Regions from separate parts of the Microbispora hainanensis genome, predicted to be linked through region 1. Evidence: predicted binding sites of a transcription regulator. Region 1 holds the regulator's gene; each other region holds the start of a gene.
What was found. The regulator LexA, encoded in region 1, represses DNA repair genes until DNA is damaged. The targets are predictions, from matches to a motif close to TCGAACANNTGTTCGA.
Positions count from the first base shown of each region.

Region 2: ruvC (crossover junction endodeoxyribonuclease RuvC) is a predicted target of LexA. The motif match lies at 1,594-1,609, and genes of this name have one in related genera.
Region 3: OHB01_RS00420 (DUF6504 family protein) is a predicted target of LexA. The motif match lies at 2,410-2,425, and genes of this name have one in related genera.

Region 1 is NZ_CP108086.1:8,688,321-8,692,597, reverse strand. It holds gene OHB01_RS39290 (cellulase family glycosylhydrolase) at 1-150, shown strand, start outside; gene OHB01_RS39285 (MalY/PatB family protein) at 160-1,254, opposite strand; gene lexA (transcriptional repressor LexA) at 1,343-2,059, opposite strand; gene nrdR (transcriptional regulator NrdR) at 2,494-2,973, shown strand; gene OHB01_RS39270 (vitamin B12-dependent ribonucleotide reductase) at 3,092-4,277, shown strand, end outside.
Region 2 is NZ_CP108086.1:7,684,004-7,688,280, reverse strand. It holds gene OHB01_RS35055 (YebC/PmpR family DNA-binding transcriptional regulator) at 1-220, shown strand, start outside; gene OHB01_RS35050 (GNAT family N-acetyltransferase) at 359-1,555, shown strand; gene ruvC (crossover junction endodeoxyribonuclease RuvC) at 1,666-2,295, shown strand; gene ruvA (Holliday junction branch migration protein RuvA) at 2,292-2,912, shown strand; gene ruvB (Holliday junction branch migration DNA helicase RuvB) at 2,993-4,042, shown strand.
Region 3 is NZ_CP108086.1:94,861-99,137, forward strand. It holds gene OHB01_RS00415 (DNA polymerase III subunit alpha) at 1-1,995, opposite strand, end outside; gene OHB01_RS00420 (DUF6504 family protein) at 2,069-2,335, opposite strand; gene OHB01_RS00425 (IS110 family transposase) at 2,882-4,126, shown strand; gene OHB01_RS00430 (transposase family protein) at 4,228-4,277, opposite strand, start outside.

The sequences.
Region 1 (4,277 bases):
ACGCTCAGCGCGAGCGGGTCCAACGTCACGGTGACGAACATGTCCTACAACGGCACGCTGGGCGCCGGCGCCTCGACCGCGTTCGGCTTCAACGGAAGCTGGTCGGGCAGCAACGGCGTTCCGTCCTCGGTCACCTGTACGGCGAGCTGAGCGGGCGCGTCACGTCAGCACGGCGGCGATCCTCGACAGGATCTCCTCCAGGATCGCCGCCGATGTCGCGAAGTTGAGGCGGGCGAAGGTGTCGCCGCCTCCGTACATCGGGCCCGGGTTGAGCCTGACCCGGGCCTCCCGCTCGACGAACGCCGCCGCGCCGGGCACCCCGAAGTCGAGCCACGCGAGATAGGTGGCCTCGGGAACGCGGTAGCCGACCGACGGGAGCCGCTCGGCGACGAGCCTGCGGTTGCGGTCGAGGATCGCCAGCACCTCCTCCAGCCACGCGTCGCCGTGCCGCCAGGCGGCCACCGTGGCCTCCACCCCGAGCACGCTGGGCGCGCCGAAGATGTGGGCGGGCTGGCGGCCGAGTGCGTCCCTGGCCTCCTTCGCGCCGAGGTGGGCCACCGAGCAGTGCAGTCCGCCCATGTTGAAGGCCTTGCTGGCGGAGGTCAGCGTGACCGTGCGCTCGGGGAGGATCGTGGCGAACGGGATGTGCCGCTTCGGGGCGTACGTCAGGTCGGCGTGGATCTCGTCGGCGATCACCAGCGTGCCGTGCCGATCGGCGTACGCGGCGACGCCTTCGAGCTCCTCACGGGTGAACGAACGGCCCGACGGGTTCTGCGGGTTGACCAGCAGGAGCACACTGACGGGCTCTCCGGGGACCTCGAACCTGCCGTCGGCCGTCAGCGGCATGGGCACCAGGCGGCGGTTCATCCCGGTGATGGTGGTGAGGAAGGGGTCGTAGGCGGGGACGTGCAGTGCCACGGCGTCGCCGGGCTCGGTCAGGACGTGCAGCAGCACCTGGAGAGCCTGGTTGAGGTCGGTGAAGGACCGCACGTGGGCCGGATCGGCCCGCCAGCCGTGCCGCGTCTCCATCCGCTCGGCGAACGCCTCCGCCAGTGGTCCCGCGGTCGGGGTGTCCAGCCAGGCGGGATAGCCGAGGTCCTTGGCGGCGCGTCGCGCTATGGCCTCCGTGACCACGTCGGGCACGGGGAAGTCCATGTCGGCGACCCAGGCGGGGATGACGCCGGGCGCGGCCTGCGCCCACTTGATTCCGTCACGGCCCCGGGCCGCGTCGAGGGAGAGGGAGTCGAGCTTCATCCGACTCACCCTAATTGCCGGTTGACGACCGCCGAAAAGGCGGCCGCCGCGCCCCGCGATCCCGTCGTGCCGCGGGGCGCCGGCGCGGCTACAGCTTGCGAAGGACAGCCGTGACCTTGCCGAGCACGGTGGCCTCGTCGCCCGGGATCGGCTCGTAGTTGGGGTTGTGCGGCACCAGCCACACGTGCCCGTCCTTGCGCTTGAAGGTCTTCACGGTGGCCTCGCCGTCGATCATCGCGGCCACGATGTCGCCGTTGTCGGCGACCGGCTGCTGCCGGACCACGACCCAGTCGCCGTCGGCGATGGCGGCCTCGATCATCGAGTCGCCGGAGACCTGGAGCAGGAACAGCGTGCCCTCGCCCACGAGCTGCTTGGGCAGGGCGAACACGTCCTCGATGCTCTGCTCGGCGAGGATGGGCCCACCGGCCGCGATGCGGCCGACCAGCGGCACGTAGGCCGCGGTGGGCCGGCTGAACCCGGGCTCCTCCTCGGAGGTGGCGTCGGGGTCCACCCACAGCACCGGCTCGCCCGGCAGCCGGACCTCCAGGGCCCGGGGCCGATGGGGATCACGCCGGAGGTAGCCCTTACGCTGGAGCGCCGTGAGCTGGTGCGACACGCTGGAGGTGCTGGTCAGCTGGACCGCTTCCCCGATCTCCCGCATGGACGGCGGATAACCGCGCTGCTGGACCGAGTCGCGGATCACCTCGAGAATCTTCCGCTGCCTGGGGGTGAGGCCAAGCGAGTCGCGCCTGCGAACCGCGAGGTCGCTGACGCCATTCGCCTGCTCACTTCGGTCACTCACGATGCCACCTCTCAATCCGTGTTCCTCGTGTCGCACAGAGCGACCGTACCGCGATTCAAGATCACCGTCAAACAATTGTTCGATATCCAGCGAAATCGCCGATCTCGCCGTCCGCCTTCATCGTACGGGAGTTCGATCGATCCCGTGTTCGATTTCCCCGATCTTCTTCGGCCGCTGTAGGCGCAGGTCAGAAGCCGTACGAAAAGCGGCCGGGAAAAGGCGCGTAAACGGCCTATTCCACGACGGCCGGGGCGCGTGATGCGGCCGTGACCCGGGGTGCGACACGCGGGCGGAGCAGGGACTTCCTTGCCCAAGGCCGGTTCGACTTGCGTTCAAGGTCGGGCGCTCCTACGGTTGGACCACAACATCTAGTAGTCACACCGGTGTAAGTTCACCACACCTTGTGTTCGGGGATGTGCGTTCAGGGAGGCGATGAAGTGCACTGTCCGTTCTGTCGCCACCCGGACACCCGGGTCGTGGACAGCCGCGCGGCAGAGGACGGGGCGGCGATCCGTCGCCGGCGCACCTGTCCCGAGTGCGGGCGCAGGTTCACCACGCAGGAGACCGTACTGCTGATGGTGAGCAAGCGCAGCGGAGTCACCGAGCCGTTCTCCCGCGAGAAGGTCATCGCCGGCGTGCGGCGGGCCTGTCAGGGGCGCCCGGTCAGCGAGGACTCCCTCGCCCAGCTCGGGCAGCGCGTCGAGGAGAGCATCCGGGGCACGGGCGCGGCCGAGATCGCCTCCCACGAGGTCGGCCTGGCCATCCTGGGCCCGCTCCGCGATCTCGACGAGGTGGCCTACCTGCGCTTCGCGTCGGTCTACCGCAGCTTCGAGACGCTGGCGGACTTCGAGGCGGAGATCGAGCGGCTCCGCGCGGCCCACGGCACCGCAGCCCATGGCACCGGGGGCGAGGAATAAGACGCCTTCCGGGGGACCGGGACGAGGCGGGCGGGGCGCGACGGCGCACCGCGACTATGTGGTTTCAACGAGCGTGGTCCGGAGAAGGGGCTCCATCGGGCCCTGGGAGGGGGAAGTCATGACGGAGACCGTGAGCGGCACGGTGTCGGGTGCGGGGGGTCGCCCGGGCAAGCGCCCGCGCAAGGGCCTGAAGATGAAGCGCATCTTCACCACCCCGGGTGTCCACCCGTACGACGAGGTCCGCTGGGAGCGGCGCGACGTCGTGATGACGAACTGGCGGGACGGCTCGGTCAACTTCGAGCAGCACGGCGTGGAGTTCCCGGACTTCTGGTCGGTCAACGCGGCCAACATCGTCACCACCAAGTACTTCCGCGGGGCGGTGGGCACCCCGCAGCGCGAGTCGAGCCTCAAGCAGCTCGTCGACCGGGTCGTGGGCGTCTACACCAGGACCGGCGTCGAGAACGGCTACTTCGCCTCCGACGAGGACGCGGAGATCTTCGACCACGAGCTCAAGCACGCGCTGATCCACCAGGTCTTCAGCTTCAACTCCCCGGTGTGGTTCAACGTCGGCACCCGCTCCCCCCAGCAGGTGAGCGCCTGCTTCATCCTGGCCGTGGACGACACGATGGAGTCGATCCTCGACTGGTACAAGGAAGAGGGCGTCATCTTCAAGGGCGGCTCCGGCTCCGGGGTCAACCTCTCCCGCATCCGCTCGTCCAAGGAACTGCTGTCCAGCGGCGGCACGGCCAGCGGCCCGGTGTCCTTCATGCGCGGCGCCGACGCCTCCGCCGGCACCATCAAGTCGGGCGGCGCCACCCGCCGGGCGGCCAAGATGGTCGTCCTCGACGTGGACCACCCCGACATCGAGGAGTTCATCGAGACCAAGGCGCGCGAAGAGGACAAGATCCGCGCGCTGCGCGACGCCGGGTTCGACATGGACCTCGGCGGCAAGGACATCGTGTCCGTGCAGTACCAGAACGCCAACAACTCGGTGCGGGTCTCCGACGAGTTCATGCGGGCCGTCGAGGCGGGCGACAAGTTCGGCCTGCGGGCCCGGCTGACCGGCGAGGTCATCGAAGAGGTCGAGGCGCGGTCGCTGTTCCGCAAGATGGCCCAGGCCGCCTGGGAGTGCGCCGACCCCGGCCTGCAGTACGACGACACGATCAACGACTGGCACACCTGCCCCGAGACCGGGCGCATCACGGCCAGCAACCCCTGCTCGGAGTACGTCCACCTGGACAACTCCTCGTGCAACCTCGCGTCGATCAACCTGCTGAAGTTCCTGCGCGACGACGACTCCTTCG
Region 2 (4,277 bases), 1.0 Mb from region 1:
CTCCGACCTGATCCCCGTGCGCAAGGCGCTGCAGGACGCCGGCATCGACTACGAGTCGGCCGAGATGAGCTTCGTCCCCACGCTCAACGTCCCCCTCGACGAGGAGGGCGCCCGCAAGGTCTTCAAGCTCATCGACGCGCTCGAGGACAGCGACGACGTGCAGAACGTCTGGGCGAACTTCGACGTGAGCGACGAGGTCATGGAGAAGGTCGGCGCCTGACGCCGGAGGCGGGCACGGGCCCTCGGCCCACATGGGCACGGGCCCTCGGCCCACATGGGCGCGGGGCCCGGCCCGAGGCCCCCGCGTGAGCGGAAAACCGGTGGCATGGCCGCCGGGGCCCGCATAGCTTGGCCGGTTGTGGACATCCGTCATCTCACGAGCGACGACCTGGACGCCGTCCTCGACACCCGCAGGCGCGCCTTCGGCCCGCTGTCCGGCGGCGACGTGGAGACCTGGCGCAAGCTCGTCACCCCGATGCTGCCCGAGGGCCGTTATCTGGGCGCCTTCGACGGCCCCCGGCTCGTCGGCGCGGCCAGGATCAACCCGTACGTCCAGTGGTGGCACGGCCGCCCGCTGTCCATGGGCGGCGTGGGGGCTGTGACGGTGGCGCCGGAGGACCGCGGCAGGGGCGTGGGCCGGGCGCTCACGCACGCGGTCATCGAGCGCTGCGCCGAGCTGGGCCACGTGGTCTCCGCGCTCTACCCGGCCACCACGCCCATCTACCGGAGCGCGGGCTACGAGCACGCCGGCGTGCTCCAGCGGGTCACCGTGCCCGCCGAGGCGCTGCGTACGCTCGGCGGTCCATCCGGTCTATCCGGCGCGTCCGGCGCGGTCAAGCTGCGCAGGATGGGCCCCGCCGACGCGGCCGAGGTCGTCGCCCTGGTCGGCCGGGTGCACACCGCCGCCCGCGCGAGCGGCCCGCTCTGCTTCGACGAGCGGACCTGGCGGCTGTGGCTGGAGGACGACGACGACTTCTGCTACCTGGCCGAGGACGGGTTCGTCGTCTACCGGTGGAGCGACGGGGACATCGAGGTCGACAACCTGCTCGCGGGGTCGGAGGCGACGGCCAGGGCCCTGTGGTCGCTGGTCGGCAGCTCCTCAAGCGTCGCCAAGTCGGTGAAGGCGTTCGTGGACCCGGCCGACCCGGTGCTCTGGATGCTGCGGGAGCGGTCGAGGGACGAGGTCAGCCAGACCCGGTGGATGTTCCGGCTGATCGATCTGCCCGCCGCTGTCGAGGGGCGCGGCTTCCCCGCCGGAGTCCGCGCCGAGATCCCCGTCGAGGTGACCGACGCCCTGCGCCCGGGCAACGCGGGCGCGTGGCTGCTGCGGGTGGACGGCCGCGCCGGCTCCATGACACGGCGGGACGCGCCGGGCGGTGAGAAGGCCGCCGGCGACGCGACACGGCTCGCGATCGGCGGGATGTCCGCACTTTTCGCCGGCGTCCCCGCGGCCACCCTCCGCCGGGCCGGCCTGCTGAGCGGCGGATCTCCCGACACCGATGACGCGCTGGACGCCGCCTTCGGCTGCACCGCGTACATGATCGACTACTTCTGACGCCCCCGCGCGGCCGCTGATCGCGATAGAGTGACCGACCGAACAGATGTTCGGCGCAGCGGCGGCCGCGCCGCCGGGATCAGGGAGGCGTGCCGGTGCGGATGCCCCAGCTGCGGGTGATGGGCGTGGACCCGGGGTTGACGCGGTGCGGTCTCGGCGCCGTGGAGGGCCGCCCGGGCGCGCCGCTGAGCCTGCTGTCGGTCGGGGTGGTCCGCACCCCGCCCGACGACGACATCGGGTCCCGGCTGGTCGTCATCGAGGCCGAGATCGAGCGCTGGCTCGACGAGATCAGGCCCGACGCGGTCGCCGTCGAGCGGGTCTTCGCCCAGCACAACGTCCGCACGGTGATGGGGACGGCCCAGGCGTCGGCCGTCGCGATCGTCTGCGCGGCCCGGCGGGGGCTGCCGGTCGCGCTGCACACGCCCAGCGAGGTCAAGGCCGCGATCACCGGCAACGGCAACGCCGACAAGAAGCAGGTCGGCACGATGGTCACCCGGTTGCTGCGGCTCGACGCCATGCCCAGGCCCGCGGACGCGGCCGACGCGCTCGCCCTGGCCATCTGCCACGTCTGGCGCGGCGGCGTGCAGCATCGCCTGGCCGACGCCCTGGCCAGGGCCCGTTCCGGCGGTGCCGCCGCCATCGGCACTGGTGGCACCGGGGGCACCGGGGGCTCTGGTAGGACTGGGAGACCCGGCGAAGTCGCGGCCGGGCGTCAGGACCGGGGAGGGAACACGCGGTGATCGCATCCGTTGCGGGGCAGGTGGCGGCGATCGGCGCCGACAGCGCCGTGGTCGAGGTGGGCGGCGTCGGGATGCTCGTCCACTGCACCCCGGGCACCCTGGCCGGGCTGCGGGTCGGTGAGCCCGCCCGGCTGTCCACCTCGCTCGTCGTACGCGAGGACTCCCTCACGCTGTACGGCTTCGCCTCCGACGACGAGCGCACGGTCTTCGAGCTGCTCCAGACGGCCAGCGGGGTCGGGCCGCGCCTGGCCCTGGCCATGCTCGCGGTCCACGCGCCCAACGCGCTGCGGGTCGCGGTGGCGAGCGCCGACATCAAGGCCCTGACGATGGTGCCCGGCATCGGCCAGAAGGGCGCGCAGCGCATCGTGCTGGAACTCAAGGACAAGCTCGGCACCCCGGCGGCGGCCGTCGACGCCGCGCTCAACGGCGCGTCGGCGGCGCCCGTCTGGCGCGACCAGGTCCACTCCGGGCTGGTCGGGCTCGGCTACTCGTCCAGGGACGCCGACGAGGCGGTCGCGGCGGTCACCGCGGAGGCCGAGGCGGAGCTCGCGGCCGGCCGCGCCCCGCAGGTGGCGGCGCTGCTCAAGTCGGCGCTGCGCGTGCTGAGCGTGCGGTGACCCTCGTGGCGGGCTGAAGGTTCCATGAAATTTTCACCGGGAATCGGACGGGTCCCGGCAGGCCGAGCGGATGGTGTCGAGTGAGCTTCGAGCGGGATCTCGTGTCGCCGGAACCGGAGGGCGACGAGCGGGCGATCGAGGCCGCGCTGCGCCCCCGGCGCCTTGACGAGTTCATCGGGCAGGGCCGGGTGCGCGAGCAGCTGTCGCTGGTGCTGGAGAGCGCGCTGCGCCGCAACCGCCCGCCCGACCACGTGCTCATGAGCGGCGGTCCCGGGCTCGGGAAGACGACGCTCGCCATGATCATCGCCTCCGAGCTCGGCGCGCCGCTGCGGATGACCTCGGGCCCGGCGCTGGAGCGCGCGGGCGACCTGGCCGCGATCCTGTCCACGCTGACCGAGGGCGAGGTCCTGTTCATCGACGAGATCCACCGCATGGCCCGCCCGGCGGAGGAGATGCTCTATCTCGCCATGGAGGACTTCCGGGTGGACATCGTCGTCGGCAAGGGCCCCGGCGCCACCTCGATCCCCCTCGACATCGCCCCGTTCACCCTGGTCGGGGCGACCACCAGGGCGGGGCTGCTGCCCGCGCCGCTGCGCGACAGGTTCGGCTTCACCGCCCACATGGACTTCTACGACGTGGCCGAGCTGGAGCAGGTGCTGCGGCGCTCCGCGAAGCTGCTGTCGGTCGAGCTGCCGGACGAGGGCGCCCACGAGATCGCCCGCCGTTCGCGCGGCACGCCCCGCATCGCCAACCGCTTGCTCCGCCGGGTGCGCGACTTCGCCGAGGTCCGCGCGGAGGGCGTGATCGACCGGGAGATCGCGGCGGCGGCGCTCAACCTCTACGAGGTCGACGCCGAGGGGCTCGACCGGCTCGACCGGGCCGTGCTCGACGCGCTGCTGCGCAAGTTCGGCGGCGGCCCGGTGGGCCTGTCGACACTCGCGGTGGCGGTGGGGGAGGAGCCGGAGACCGTCGAGGTCGTGGCCGAGCCCTTCCTGGTGCGGCAGGGGCTGCTGGCCCGCACCCCGAGGGGCCGCGTCGCCACCGCGGCCGCCTGGGCGCACCTCGGCATGACCCCGCCTCCCGACGCGGTCGGCTCGGTGGCGGTGCCCTCGCTCTTCGACGACGCCTGAACGCCGGGCGCCAAGGCGGTAAGCGGAAACCGGGGCAAAGAGGTAACAGACCGATTGCGAAGCCCATGAAACGGGAACTTTCCCGCCCGCCTGCCCGTGGGTTCGTTGCCGGGCTTCTGCGTGCTCGCATACACTGCGTGGCTTGACTGGCCGCACACGCGAGAAGTCGCGGTGGCCCGCGTGTGAAGCGCACAAGACCTCCGGCGTCAGGCCGGTTCATCACGTTACGAAAGGG
Region 3 (4,277 bases), 210 kb from region 1:
CAGCTTGGCGACGAGTTCGCGCTGCCCCGGAGACTCGATCTGGAAGCAGCCGATCGTGCGGCTGAGGCGGATCATGTCGTAGGTCTCCCGGTCGTCGCGCGGGACGGCGTCGAGGTCGATCTTCCGGTTCTCGACCCGTTCGACCTCCTGGAGGGCGTAGGCGAGCGCCGACTGCATGCGTACGCCGAGCACGTCGAGCTTGAGCAGGCCCGCCTCCTCGACGTCGTCCTTGTCGAACTGCGACATCGGGAAGTCCAGCATGCTGCGCTCGACCGGGGTGCGGTCGCGCAACGTGGAGTTGCCGATCAAAACGCCGCAGGGGTGCAGCGCGATGTGCCGGGGCAGCCCGTCGAGCCGCTCCGCCAGGCGGAACACCGTCTCCAGCGACCGGTCGTTCAGCCCGCTGTCGCGCAGCTCCGGCAGGTCGGACAGCGCGGCCCTGATCTGCCTGGCCCGCACCTGCGGGAACGCCTTGGCGATGACGTCGATCTCGTGCGGCGGCAGGCCCATGGCGGCGCCGACGTCCCTGATCGCGCTGCGGGCGCGGTAGGTCTCCATCATCGACACGCAGGCCACCCGATCCTCGCCGTACCGGTCGAGGATCGCGCGGTAGCAGTCGAGGCGGCGGGCCGACTCCACGTCGATGTCGATGTCGGGCAGGCCCTTGCGGCCCTCCGACAGGAAGCGCTCCATCAACAGGCCGTGTTCGAGCGGGTTCACCTCGCCGATGCCGATCAGGTAGTTGACCAGGCTGCTCGCCCCCGAGCCGCGGATCGCGCAGCGCACGCCCATCGCCCGGATCATGTCCGTGATGCCGGCGACGGACGTGAAGTAGCCCGACAGCCGCTTCTTCTCGATCACGTGGAGCTCGGCGGCGAGCCGGTCGCGCGCCTCGGCCGAGCGCTCCAGGCCCCGCCGGGCCAGCCCTTCCTCGCAGCGCCGCCGCAGCAGGGGCACCGGGTCCTCGCCGACCTCAGGCAGGTGGAGCCGGGGCCGCTCGGGGTCGAGCAGGGGCACGATCTCGACAGGGTCGAGCACGCACAGGTCGGCCACGCGGCGCGTCTCGGCCAGCAGCCGCGCGGCCCGGCCGGTGTCGCCGCCGCAGATCCGCGCGGCCACCCGAGCCATCTCGGCGCCGTCCTTCAGGGACGCGTGGGCCGTGGGGTCGTCGAGGTGCCGCCCGTCGAGGGGCACCAGCTTGCGCGCCGCGTCGAGCACGTTGCCGACCTGGTGATCGGCGGCGTCCAGATAGCGGACCGCGTTCGTCAGCACGACCGGCACGCCCATCGAGTCGGCCAGCCCGATCATGCGGGCGGCGGTGCTCGCGTCGCGATAGCCGTACAGATCGGACACCTCGACGACCAGGTCGGGGACCACCGCGCGCCAGGCGGCCAGCAGGGTCCTGGCCTGGTCGTCGCGCCGCTCGGTCACCGCGCGGCCGACGCCGGAGCGGGGCCCGAGCAGCACGGTCAGCCGGGGCTCCCCGTCCGGGCCGGTCGCGTGCTCGGCCACCATCCCCGGCGTGACGTACGGCGCGCCGCGCTCCCCCGCGTGGTGGGCGGCCGTGACCAGGCGGCATAGCGCGGCCCAGCCGTCGGTGCGCGCGAGCACGACGACCCGCGCCGGCTCGGCCGCCGCCCCCCGGCCATGCCCGTGCCCATGCCCGTGCCCATGCCCGCGGCTGTGACCGGTGCGGCGGCCGGACGGCAGGCCGCCCTCGAACAGGTCGTCCGGCACGGAAGAACCGGGCACCGAAGAGCCGGGCAGGGAAGAGACGCCGTCGAGGGCGAGATCGACCCCGACGACCGGGCGGACGCCCTGCTCGTGGCACGCGATGACGTGCTTGATCGCGCCATAGAGGCCGTCGCGGTCGGTCAGCGCGAGCGTGTCCATGCCGTGCTCGGCGGCCCGCCGGACGAGGGCGGCCGGGAACGCGGTGCCGTACCGCAGCGAGAAGGCGGACGCCACGTGCAGGTGGGCGAAGGCGCGCGTCACGGGCACACCCCCGTCCGTCCCCGGTCCGTCCTCCAGCGGCCCGTCCCCCGGTTGGGTGGCTGGAGCGTTCCCATCAGTCCCAGGCCCTCAGCAGGAGCCAGCCGCCGCTGGCGGTGTCGAAGCGCAGTTCATAGGTCCCGACCTCCTTGCCGGCCGCGGCACCCACTCGCCAGAAGCGCCGCTCGCCGGGATCGGCGTCCGAGGTCTTCCACCACTCTCTGGCGACCACCCAGTGGTCCTGGACCTCGCGGACGGTGTAGAGCCGGTCACGCCAGACGAACTGAGCAGGGCGCCCGTCCCGGACCCACACCTCGATCGGATCGCCGTAAAGTCTGCTCAAGACTCCTTCTCCCTGTGGCTTCGTGGCCACCCGGGGGAAGACGGGCGGATGATTCGGGCAGAATCGCCGCTACTTCGAACATACGTTCCCAGGGCGGTGAACGCAAGTCGGCACGGCCCGTTCCCGGGTGCGAAATCCCAGGAAGCACGCCCGCGGGCGGAGCCGTCAGGCACCGGCGACCGCATAAGGTCGCCGGGCGGACGCTTCGCCGCTGCGAGGTGAGTCGTGACCACGATGTCGCTCCTACGACGTTGAGCCTCGCCCCGCACCCGAGACGCGATCTTCAGAGGAGACCGTCTCCATCTGTGATCACTAGGGCACCCTCTTTCTTGCGGGCAGTGGCAAGCTGCTCGTGAAGGGGACTCGGCGGGAGCCGGGGTGACGGCCTGTGTTGATCGCCCGTGAAGGGCCACTGTGATGCCGCCGCCCCCGGCTTCCCCGAGGCTGTAGACCGGCAACAGGGAGTAGCGCCGCAGAGCGCCGGTTAGTGATCGCCCGGTAGCCAGCCTCCTCGCCGGGTCGTCGCTGCCAGGCAAAGGAGTTCAGGTGTCGCTTGCGCTGCCCCCGGCGCGGTGGTTCGTCGGGATCGACTGGGCCATGGAAAGTCACGCGGTGTGCGTGATGGACGACAGCGGGAAGATCACCGCTGAATTCGTCATCGCGCACAGCACCAATGGCATCGCCTCGCTGATCGGCCGGCTGGCCAAGCTCGGTGATCCGGCCGCTGTCCCGATCGCGATCGAACGTCCCAACGGCAGGCTGGTCGACCTGCTGCTGGAGGCCGGATACCCCGTCGTCCCGGTCAAACCGAACGCGATCAAGACCTGGCGCGACGGTGAGGTGCTGTCGGGCGCCAAGTCCGATGCCGGCGACGCCGCGGTGATCGCCGAATACCTGCGCCTGCGCCTTCACAAGCTCCAGGTCGCCGCCCCCTTCAGCGACCAGACAAAGGCGGTACGCACCCTGGTGCGCACGCGCGATGACCTGGTTGAGGCCCGGGTGGCGGCCACTAACCAGCTCGCCGCGCTGCTGGATGCCTCCTGGCCGGGCGCCAAGGCCGTCTTCGCCGACCTGGCCTCGCCGATCGCGCTGGACTTCCTCACCCGTTACCCGACCCCCGCCTCGGCCGCGCACCTGGGCGAAAAGCGCATGGCCGCGTTCTTGGTCAAGCACGGCTACAGCGGCCGCCGCTCTCCCGCCGAGCTGCTGGCCCGGCTGCGTCACGCCCCGGCCGGGATCGCGGCCGAGGCGCTCACCGAAGCGTTGCGGGACGCGGTCATCGCCCTGGTCGGCGTGCTCAAAGCCCTGATTGGGGCGATCAAGGATCTGGATCGCTCGATCGCCGCCCACCTCGGGGAGCATCCGGACGGAGCGATCTTCACGTCGCTGCCAAGGTCGGGTCAGATCAACGCCGCCCAGATGCTCGCCGAGTGGGGCGACTGCCGAGCAGCCTACGCCGGACCCGACTCCGTCGCGGCCCTGGCCGGCTGCACACCGGTCACCAAACAGTCCGGCAAGCACCGCGCCGTGCACTTCCGATGGGCCTGCAACAAGCGCTTGCGCCGCGCCATCACGACCTTCGCCGACAACAGCCGCCGCGCCAGCCCCTGGGCCGCCTCCATCTACGAACGCGCCCGCGCCGAAGGCAAAGACCACCCGCACGCCGTCCGCATCCTGGCCCGCGCCTGGATCCGGGTGATCTGGCGATGCTGGAACGACGGCATCGCCTACGACCCCGCCAAACACGGCGCTGCAGCAGCCCTCCTCACCCCGAACACGGCGGGAGGTTGACACAGGGAGTATCACAGCAGTACTCTGGCGGGGACTCGCACTGGTCCGCACAGTGACCATTGGAACGCAGACCGGCATGGAAAGTGTGGCTTGAGCCAATTTCATCCTCGGGAGGCGTGTGCTACCCGATGGTTCTGAAGGACCGCGATGG